3 regions of the Streptomyces sp. NPDC005281 genome follow, and region 3 is predicted to be linked to each of the others. Evidence: riboswitches for the same ligand, from Rfam matches in the RefSeq annotation. Region 3 holds a riboswitch; each other region holds the start of a gene.
What was found. Region 3 has a riboswitch for S-adenosylmethionine ahead of ABZV42_RS04270 (putative leader peptide). Riboswitches for the same ligand answer to the same signal wherever they lie in the genome.

Region 1: linked by a shared signal. The riboswitch ahead of ABZV42_RS14670 (aminotransferase class V-fold PLP-dependent enzyme) and the one ahead of ABZV42_RS04270 (putative leader peptide) in region 3 are both predicted to bind S-adenosylmethionine.
Region 2: linked by a shared signal. The riboswitch ahead of thrC (threonine synthase) and the one ahead of ABZV42_RS04270 (putative leader peptide) in region 3 are both predicted to bind S-adenosylmethionine.

Annotation. Positions count from the first base shown of each region.
Region 1 covers NZ_JBEXGX010000009.1:18,752-22,076, forward strand. The annotation lists gene ABZV42_RS14665 (Lrp/AsnC ligand binding domain-containing protein) at 1-143, shown strand, start outside; gene ABZV42_RS14670 (aminotransferase class V-fold PLP-dependent enzyme) at 183-1,544, opposite strand; SAM riboswitch class IV at 1,735-1,851, opposite strand; gene trpD (anthranilate phosphoribosyltransferase) at 1,970-3,034, opposite strand; gene ABZV42_RS14680 (cytochrome bc complex cytochrome b subunit) at 3,218-3,325, opposite strand, start outside.
Region 2 covers NZ_JBEXGX010000001.1:459,605-462,929, forward strand. The annotation lists gene thrC (threonine synthase) at 1-1,199, opposite strand, end outside; SAM riboswitch class I at 1,217-1,373, opposite strand; gene ABZV42_RS01970 (glucosyl-3-phosphoglycerate synthase) at 1,578-2,522, shown strand; gene ABZV42_RS01975 (trehalose-6-phosphate synthase) at 2,600-3,325, shown strand, end outside.
Region 3 covers NZ_JBEXGX010000002.1:353,586-356,910, forward strand. The annotation lists gene ABZV42_RS04260 (amino acid ABC transporter permease) at 1-749, opposite strand, end outside; gene ABZV42_RS04265 (hypothetical protein) at 916-1,050, opposite strand; SAM riboswitch class IV at 1,205-1,350, shown strand; gene ABZV42_RS04270 (putative leader peptide) at 1,387-1,452, shown strand; gene ABZV42_RS04275 (cell envelope biogenesis protein OmpA) at 1,764-2,546, shown strand; gene ABZV42_RS04280 (MFS transporter) at 3,027-3,325, shown strand, end outside.

The DNA of each region.
Region 1 (3,325 bases), on a different contig from region 3:
AGGCCCACGACGATCTCGCGGACGTCATCCCCGGCAAGATCAGCAAGATCCCGGGCGTCGAGGCGACGGACACGCACGTGGCGTTCCGTACGTACTCCCAGCACGACCTGGAGGCGGCGTTCGCGATCGGTCTCGACTCCTGACCGACGCGGCACCGCCTCCGGGCGGAACCGTTCTCGGCGTCAGAACGCGGGGACGCAACGGCCGCCCTCGGTGCGGTACTGCCAGCGCGCGCCGTCCCTGACGAGCTCGCGCACCGCGCGGACGAACCGCTCGACGTGCTCGTCGGGGGTGCCGGCCCCGAAGCTGACGCGGATCGCGTTGAGGGACTTCTCGCCGGGGGCAGCCTCGGGGGCTCCGCACTCCCCCTGGGTCTCCGGCGCGCTGCCGAGCAGCGTGCGGACGAGCGGGTGGGCGCAGAAGAGGCCGTCGCGGACGCCGATGCCGTACTCGGCGGAGAGCGCCGCCGCGAAGTGCGAGCTGTTCCAGCCCTCGACGACGAAGGAGATGACGCCGACCCGCGGGGCGTCGTCGCCGAAGAGGGACAGGACCCGGACCTCGGGGACCTCGGCGAGACCCTCACGGACCGTGCGGATCAGACGCTGCTCGCGGGCGAGAAGGTTGTCGAAGCCCTCCTCGGTGAGGGCCTTGCAGGCCGAGGCGATCGAGTAGGCGCCGATGACGTTCGGCGAGCCGGCCTCGTGCCGGGCGGCGCTGTCGTGCCACTCCACGTCCACGCCGCCGTCCGCGCGCCGGGTCACCTTGCGGCTGGCGCCGCCGCCCGCGAGGTACGGGTCGGCCTCGCGCAGCCAGTCGGAGCGGCCCGCGAGGACACCGGAACCGAAGGGCGCGTACAGCTTGTGCCCGGAGAAGGCGACCCAGTCGACGTCGAGGTCCTGGACCGACACCGGGTGGTGCGGGGCGAGCTGCGCGGCGTCGAGGACGATACGGGCGCCGTACGCGTGCGCGGCGGCGGCCAGCTCCCGCACCGGCCACAGTTCGCCGGTGACGTTCGAGGCGCCGGTGACGCAGACCAGGGCCGGTCCGTGGGGGTCGCGGCCGGCGAGGGCTCGCTCCAGGGTGTCGACGGCCTCGCCCGGGGTGCGCGGGGCGTTCAGGTAGGTGACGCGGGCGTCGCGCCAGGGCAGCAGCGAGGCGTGGTGCTCGGTCTCGAAGACGAAGACCTGGCAGTCGGCGGGGAGCGCGGCGGCGAGCAGGTTGAGCGAGTCGGTGGTGGAGCGGGTGAAGACGACCTGGTCGCCGGCGCGGCAGTCGAGGAACTCCTCGACGGTCCTGCGGGCGTTCTCGAAGAGGTCGGTGGAGAGCTGCGAGAGGTAGCCGGCGCCCCGGTGGACGCTGCCGTAGTACGGCGCGTACGCGGCGACGTCGTCCCACACCCGCTGGAGGGCGGGCGCGCTGGCCGCGTAGTCGAGAGCCGCGTAGGTCACCTCGCCGCCGGTGACGAGCGGGACGGTGACATCCCGGCCCAGAACGGCCAGAGGGGCACAAAGGGACTGGTCGGCGGCAACGGTGGAGACAGACATGGCGAGCTCCTGTGAGAGGCAGGCGGGATCACCGCGCGAGCCGGCCGCCCGAAGGCGTGGCTCAGCGCGGGAAAGGGTGAAAAAGGGTGTGCGGGGGCGGGGCTCTACGCCCTATCGCATTCGCTTGCTCACAGAAGGCTCCCTCGTACGACCAGGACCCCTGGTTGCGTCCGCCCGAGGGGGCGGGAGGGGTCCGCGCTTGCCGTAGGCCTCGCTGCCTACGACCTGGTCCTCACCCGGGGCACCCCGCCACGGACGGAGGGTTGCCGGACAGCCGGCCGGGGCCTGATGGCTGTCACTCATGACCTGATACAGCATCTTGCCAGAGGATCTTCCACGCGCAAGGCGCAGTCCAGGATCCGGACTGCGCCTCGCTCCGTGTCAGGGGCGGATCAGCGGGGCGGGTTCCCGAACCCGTGGCCCGTTCAGGCGTTGCTGGCCGCCACCCAGCGGTCCAGGGTCAGCCTCGCGGCACCCGAGTCGATCGCCTCGGCCGCCTTCTCCATGCCGGCGCGGAGCTGGTCGGCGAGCGACGCGCCGGTCGGCGACAGGGCCACCAGCGCCGCGGCCGAGTTCAGCAGGACCGCGTCCCGTACGGGCCCGGTCTCGCCGTCCAGCACCCGCCGGGCGACCTCCGCGTTGTACGAGGCGTCGGCGCCGCGCAGGGCCTCCACGGGGACGATGTCGAGCCCGACGTCGCGCGGGTCGAAGCGCTCCTCGGTGACCGCGCCGTCGCGGACCACCCAGACGTGGGAGCCCGCCGTGGTGGTCAGCTCGTCGAGACCGTCGTCACCGCGGAAGACCAGCGAGGAGTTGCCGCGCTCCGCGAACACGCCCGCCACGATCGGCGCCATCCGGGCATCGGCGACGCCGACCGCCTGGGCCTTCACCCGCGCCGGGTTGGTCAGCGGTCCGAGCACGTTGAAGGTGGTCCGGATGCCCAACTGGCCGCGGGCCGCCGCCACATGACGCAGCGCCGGGTGGAACTTGACCGCGAAGCAGAAGGTGATCCCGGCCTCCTCGGCCACCGCGGCGACCCGGCTCACCGGCAGTTGGAGATTGACGCCGAGCTTCTCCAGGACGTCCGACGCCCCGGACGCGGAGGACGCCGCCCGGTTGCCGTGCTTGACGACCTTGGCGCCGGTGCCGGCCACCACGATGGAGGACATCGTGGAGATGTTGACGGTCTTCGCGCCGTCGCCGCCCGTTCCGACGATGTCGACGGTGTGCCCGGGCACTTCGATCACATTGGCGTGCTCGTACATCGCCCGGACGAGTCCGGCGATCTCCTGGACGGTCTCGCCCTTGGCCCGCAGGGCGACCACGAACCCGGCGATCTGCGCGTCGGTCGCCTCGCCGCGCATGATGCGGTCCATCGCCCAGGCCGTGTCGTCCGCGCTCTGGTCGCGGCCTTCGAGCAGTCCGTTCAGTACGGCGGGCCAGGAACGGCCCGCCGCGGTGTCGCCTCCAGCGGGGTTCACAGCGCTCATGGTCGCTCCTGGGTTCGTAGGTCACACGGTCGCGGGTGACCCGGTCGTGGGTGACGCGGTCGCGGGTGACGCGGGGTGGATCGCCCCGCACCACCGGGTGAGTCCACCCTATCCAGCCCGGAGACGGCGAAGAGCCCCGTCCAGTGCATGGACGGGGCTCCTGCCGTGGCGGACTGCCGGGGATCAGTGGTGGCCGTGGCCGCTCGCGATCTCCTTGTACTCCTCGACGGTGGGCTTGGGGATCTGGCCTTCCTCCCCGTAGAAGCCCTCGCTCATCTTGGCGCGCAGCTT
Region 2 (3,325 bases), on a different contig from region 3:
TCGCCGGTGTTCAGAACGACCGTGGTGAGGGCCGGGTCCAGGAGACCGTTCTCGATCAGCTTGCGGGTGACGCCGACGGTCACCCCGCCGGCGGTCTCCGCGAAGATGCCCTCGGTGCGCGCGAGCAGCTTGATCGCGTCGACGATCTGCTCGTCGTTCACGTCCTCCACCGCGCCTCCGGTGCGGCGCGCGATGTCCAGCACGTACGGCCCGTCCGCCGGGTTGCCGATGGCGAGCGACTTGGCGATGGTGTCCGGCTTCTGCGGCCGTACGACGTCGTGGCCCGCCTTGTAGGCGACGGAGACCGGGGAGCAGCCCTCGGCCTGGGCGCCGAAGATCTTGTACGGCCTGTCCTCGACGAGTCCGAGCTTGATCAGCTCCTGGAGGCCCTTGTCGATCTTCGTGAGCTGGGAGCCGGAGGCGATCGGCACGACCAGCTGGTCGGGGAGCTTCCAGCCGAGCTGCTCGCAGATCTCGTACGCCAGGGTCTTGGAACCCTCGGCGTAGTAGGGCCGCAGGTTGACGTTGACGAATCCCCAGCCCTCGCCGGCCGGGTCGCCGATCAGCTCGGAGCAGAAACGGTTCACGTCGTCGTAGTTGCCCTCGATGCCGACGAGTTCGCCGCCGTAGACCGCGGCCATGACGACCTTGCCCTGCTCCAGGTCGTGCGGGATGAACACGCAGGAACGGAAGCCGGCGCGGGCCGCAGCGGCGCCGACGGCTCCGGCGAGGTTGCCGGTGGAGGAGCAGGAGAGGGTGGTGAAGCCGAAGGCGCGGGCGGCCTCGATGGCCTGGGCGACGACGCGGTCCTTGAAGGAGTGCGTCGGGTTGCCGGAGTCGTCCTTGACGAACAGCTTTCCGGCGTCGACCCCGAGCTCACGGGCCAGGTTGTCGGCCTGGACGAGCTTGGTCCAGCCCGGGTTGATGTTCGGCTTGTCCGCCACGTCCGCGGGGACGGGCAGGAGCGGCGCGTAGCGCCAGATGTTCGCGGGTCCCGCTTCGATCTGCTTGCGGAGCTCTTCGGTGTCGTAGGCCGAGAAGTCGTAGGCGATCTCCAGCGGGCCGAAACACTCCTCGCAGGCGAAGACCGGGCCGAGCGGGACGCGGTGTCCGCACTCGCGGCAGGAAAGCGCCGCGGCCGGGCCGAGATCGACCGTTTCGGCGGAGTTCGTGGTGCTTGCAACTGTCTGCGCAGCCATGGAGGCGAGGCCCTTTCTCCTCATCTTCCTCACAGCGCACTTCGCCGTGAGACGGATTTGGCACCTTCCCGAGCCGGGAGCCTCGCGACGCGATCGACATCGATCGGTACGAGACCGGCTGGAGGGTTGCCGGGGCTTCATCGGGCCGTATCCCTCTGCCCCTCTGGATGAGCGGTATTTGATTGTTGAACTGTTGAACGCGATACACGCCCATGATCCAGGACATGCGATGGTCATGCGCGTTGTTCAAGACTGTAACCGAAGGCCAGGACAGTTGAGATAGTCGTCCGAACCGCGAGACGAGCCGATCGATCTGCCGCTGGCCGCAGCGGGCACGCCGATGAGAGCGTGTGATCAGACAGTGAGGAGCCGCAGACGGTGCTGAGAGAAGTCGAAAGCTGGCTGAGCACACGCTCCTGGTCCGTGACCGACCGACCGCTGCACAGGCTCATGGCGGCCAAACGCGTCAGCGGGTCGACGGTGAGTGTCGTGCTGCCCGCGCTCAACGAGGAGGAGACGGTCGGCGAGATCGTCGCGATCATCCGCCACGACCTGATGCAGCAGGTGCCGCTCGTCGACGAGATCGTCGTCGTCGACTCGGGCTCCACGGACCGCACCTCCGCGGTCGCCGCCGCCGCGGGCGCGCGGGTCGTGCACCGCGACGACATCCTGCCGCGGATTCCGGCCGTGCCCGGCAAGGGCGAGGTGCTGTGGCGGTCGCTGCTCGTGACGAGCGGGGACATCGTCTGTTTCATCGACGCGGACCTCAAGGAGTTCTCGTCCGACTTCGTCTCCGGCATCGTGGGCCCGCTGCTCACCGATCCCGGCGTGGACCTGGTCAAGGCGATGTACGACCGCCCGCTGGCCGGCACCGGCGGGCAGGGCGGCCGGGTCACCGAGCTGATGGCCCGCCCCCTGCTGAACATGCACTGGCCCCAGCTCGCGGGCTTCGTCCAGCCGCTCGGCGGCGAGTACGCGGCCCGCCGCTCCCTGCTCGAACAGCTCCCCTTCCCCGTCGGCTACGGCGTGGAACTCGGCATGCTCGTCGACTCCCTGCACCTGGTGGGTCTCGACGCCCTCGCCCAGGTCGACGTCGGGGTGCGCAAGCACCGCCACCAGGACGGACAAGCGCTGGGCCGGATGGCCGCGGCGATCTACCGCACCGCCCAGCTCCGGCTGGCCCGCGGCCACCTGATCCGGCCCTCCCTCACCCAGTTCGAGCGCGGCCGGGACGGTTTCCGGCCGCGCACGTACTCCGTGGACACCGAGGAAAGGCCGCCGATGACCGAAATCTCCGAGTACCAGCGGCGCAAGGCCGCCTAGACCGGCCCGGACGGCCGCGATCGCATACGGCCGAAGGGCGCGTTTGAGCGTTTCGACACGGGGCTAGGTTTCGAGGCATGGCTTCAACGCATGGTGCCCACCGGATTCTGGTCGCGTCCAACCGCGGCCCGGTCACGTACGAGGTACGAGAGGACGACTCGCTGCACGCCAGGCGCGGCGGCGGCGGACTCGTCTCGGGACTCTCGGCGATCGGGCCGGAAGCGGGCGCCCTCTGGGTGTGCTCCGCTCTCGGCGACGGCGACCGCGAGGCCGTCAGGCGCGGAGTCGGCGAGGACGGCGTTCGCATGCTCGCCATCGACGGCGAGGTGCACGCCGACGCCTACAACGGCATCGCCAACTCCGTGCTGTGGTTCGTCCACCACATGCTCTACCAGACCCCGCTGGAGCCGGTCTTCGACGCGGAGTTCCGGAGCCGGTGGGAGTCGTACCGGACCTACAACCGCGCCTTCGCCGAGGCGCTGGCCGAGGAGGCTGCCGAGGGCGCGGCGGTGCTGGTCCAGGACTACCACCTGTGCCTGGTGCCCGGGATGCTCCGCGAACTGCGCCCCGACCTGCGCATCGGCCACTTCTCCCACACCCCGTGGGCACCCGAGGACTACTTCCGGATGCTCCCCGACGACATCAGCGCGGAGCTGATGGCGGGCATGCTCGGCGCCGACCGGGTGGCCTTCCTGACCTGGCGGTGGGCCACGGCGTTCCTGCGCTGCGCGGAGACGGCCGCCCCCGGGCGCCGTACCGGGTCCTGGTCATCGGGGGCGCCCCGGGCGGTCGTGCACCTGGAC
Region 3 (3,325 bases):
AAGACCAGCGAGGTGCCCTTGATCAGGCCGATCAGCTGGTTGACGTAGTTGGGGGTGATGGAGCGCAGCGCCTGCGGGAAGACGATCCTCGCGAACTGGTAGCGCTTCGGCAGTCCCAGGGCGGCGGCCGCCTCGTGCTGCCCCTGGTCGACGGAGAGAATTCCGCCGCGTACCACTTCGGAGGCGTAGGCCGCTTCGTTCAGGCTCAGCCCTACGACGGCGACGGCCATGTCGGTGGCCAGATGGGACTCGTCGAAGGTGAAGAAGGCCGGCCCGAAGGGAACGCCCACGCTCAGCGTCCGGTACAGCGCGCTGAAGTTGTAGAGGAACAGCAGCACCACGATCAGCGGCACCGACCGGAACAGCCAGGTGTAGACCCAGCTCACCGCGCGGAGCACCGGGCTCGGGGAGAGCCTGGCCAGAGCCAGCAGGACACCGCCCAGCAGGCCGAGCACCGCGCTGTAGAAGGCGACTTCGAGGGTGATGAGCAGGCCATCGAGAATGACCGGGCGAAAGAACCAGTAGGCGAAGCGGTCCCACTGGTAGAAGGGGTTGGTCACCAGGCCGTGGGTGACCTGTGCGACCAGGACGAGCACGACGGCCGTGACGATCCAGCGGCCGGGACGCCGGAGCGGAAGAACCCGCTGGGCCGACAGGGGTTCGGACGCGGCGGGGAAGTCGGTACGGGGGATGGCCTCGGCTGGGGGCGCTGATCCGAAGGACACAGCGCTGCCGGGAGGTTGGCTCATGGGGAGCTCCAGCGGATTCGGACAGCCCGGAAGCACGCGAGCGGCAGCGCCGTGCCGAACGGAGACGGCTCGGTACGAGGCGGTGCGCGGTTACACGCGAAACGGGTGCTGGACAGGGAACGGACGCACCGCGACAGCGGTGGTCGTCAGGGACTCGGAGGAACCGTCAGCCCTGACTGATGGGGTGACACGTACCCGTACACAGGGCGCTGTTGACGCGCAGCAGGTCCACGGAGCGGTCGGCGCAGAGCACATCGCGGCCGAGGCGCCGCCATGCGGCCGTCCCGTCAGCTGTGCGCATCGCCGTCACCATTTCTCTCCGGCCCGAAGGCATCCCTTGTGGGCCGCACGTTAGGGCTGCCCGGAAAAGAATGTCAATGCGCGTGACCACCAAGTGAGACCGCGCTACCGGCCTTCTTGACGGCGCGACAGAGCGCACCGAGACTGACATGGACGGTCACGATTGTCAGCGCCCACGGTGCGGGTCCGCCCCGCTCCAGTGGTCATCGGCCCCGGCCCGCTGACAGGCAACCCTTCCGCCGCGACGGGGTGCCCCGGGTGACGACCGGGTCCCGCCGGTGCGGCGGGGCAAGCGCGGTCTCGCTTCTCGCGAGCCCCGGAGTCGGGACCGGTGGGAATGCCAAGGAACGGCTTGACGAGGCGCCTGCACATCGATCTGTTGCGTGTCTCCAGCGCCTACTGATTCGCGACCGGTCCGCCAGGGCCTGTCGTTCGGATCATGTCGCGCGGCGCGGGTGTGACCCGCACTCCCCGAGGCTCTTCGAGCGCGGAGGACCCCAGCGACGGTGTGTCGTAGGTCGCCGACGTCCCCCGCCCCGCGGCCGCACGCACCACACCCCGCTCGGCCCGGCCGAGGGGGCGCCCTGCGTCAGGCCGACCTGATCCGAACGACAGTCCCTGGATCCGGACCGGCGCGACAAGCGCAGTCAATCCGCATCCGGCCGTCGGTGCCCACAAGGCGGCGGTGGCTTCCGTCTTCCTCCAGGGAGAGTCATGCCCGAGACAGCTTCGCGCAATTCCACCACTGCCAGCTCGCGCCCCTGTGAACAGATCTCGTTCCCCTCGGCCCTTCGGCTCAAGCCGGCGGCGACCCCGTCCGCGCTCCCCCACCGCGTCGACAGCCGCATCGGTGTGGGCCTGGCCGGCGGCTTCTACCCCGCTCCGCACCGCTACGAGCTCTACCTGTCACGGAGTTGTCCGCACTCGCTGCGGATCGCCATCACTCTCGGACTGCTCGGCCTGAAGGACTCGGTCGCCACCACCCTCCTGACGGACCCCGCCCGCACCCCCGACGCATTCGCGTCGCTGCGCCGCGCCTACGAGGCCACCGAGCATCACTTCGACGGGCCGCTCACGGCGCCCGCGCTGTGCGACCGCTGGAGCGGACGCATCGTCAGCAACCACACGCCCGACATCCTCCGCGATCTCGCCGGGCTGCTCTCCGGCCACACCACGACATGCCCGTCCACGCTCTGGCCTTCGTCCCTCACCGCCGACATCGAAGCCCTCCGCGATCTGCTGGACCGCGATGTCGTCCCGTCGGCCCGGCCCTCGGAACTCGCGGCGGCCCTGGACCTGCTCGACTGCCGACTCAGCGCGCGGCCCTACGTCCTGGGCGACTCCCTCACGGCGGCGGACGTCGACGTGTGGGTGGCCCTCACCGGTCTTGGCGGGCCGGAGGTCCTCCGCTCGCAACCCCGGCTCCTGGACTACGTACGCCGTCTCGGCGATCACCCCGCCTTTCGGCACGGGAGCGATGCGGCGTCGGACGCCTGACCCTCCCCTCGGAACTGGGGAGGCGGCCGGCCGGGGAGGCCGCCGGGCAGGTGGGCGGGCCCTCGCGCGGACGTCGTGCGCGGGACCGGCCCCGGCCACCGGCTCAGGTGGCCGGCCCCGGTTGTCTGCCCCGGTCCGCCCCGGTCCACCCCGGTGGCCTGTCCCGGTTGTCTGTCCCCAGTCCGCCTCCACCGCCGGGCGGAGCCGGCCGGCCAGAGCGCGGCAGGCCGCCTCCGCGTCGGCGACGTTCTGGCCGGCGCGCACCCGGCGCCCTCGATCGACCACGTCATCCACAGCCGTCCATGGCGTGACTCTGTCCCATCGCCGGGATCGACGCCCGCCCGTTCGGCCCGGAACACCTGCCGCGAGGGTCCACCCGGTCCGCCCCCGCCCACGTGCGGTCCCACGGTGTTCAGCGCACGCTATGAGCGTGGGAGGCCGACTCCCGCATCACACGTCCGGCGGCCAGAAGGAACGACGATGGCTGAAACCGGCCCCGCGAAACGGCCGTCGGCGGCGCAGCGACGAGTCCTCGCCCCGCTCGCCCTGGCCCAGTTCATCTGTAGTTTCGCCGGCTCCAACATGAACGTGATGATCAACGACATCAGCAACGATCTCGACACCACCGTTCAGGGCGTGCAGGTCGCGATCACGATCTTTCTGCTGGTGATGGCCGCGCTGATGATCCCCGGCGGGAAACTGACGGACCGCTACGGACGCAAGCGCTGCTTCCTCGCCGGTCTGACGGTGTACGGCGTCGGCGCCCTGCTGAGCGCCCT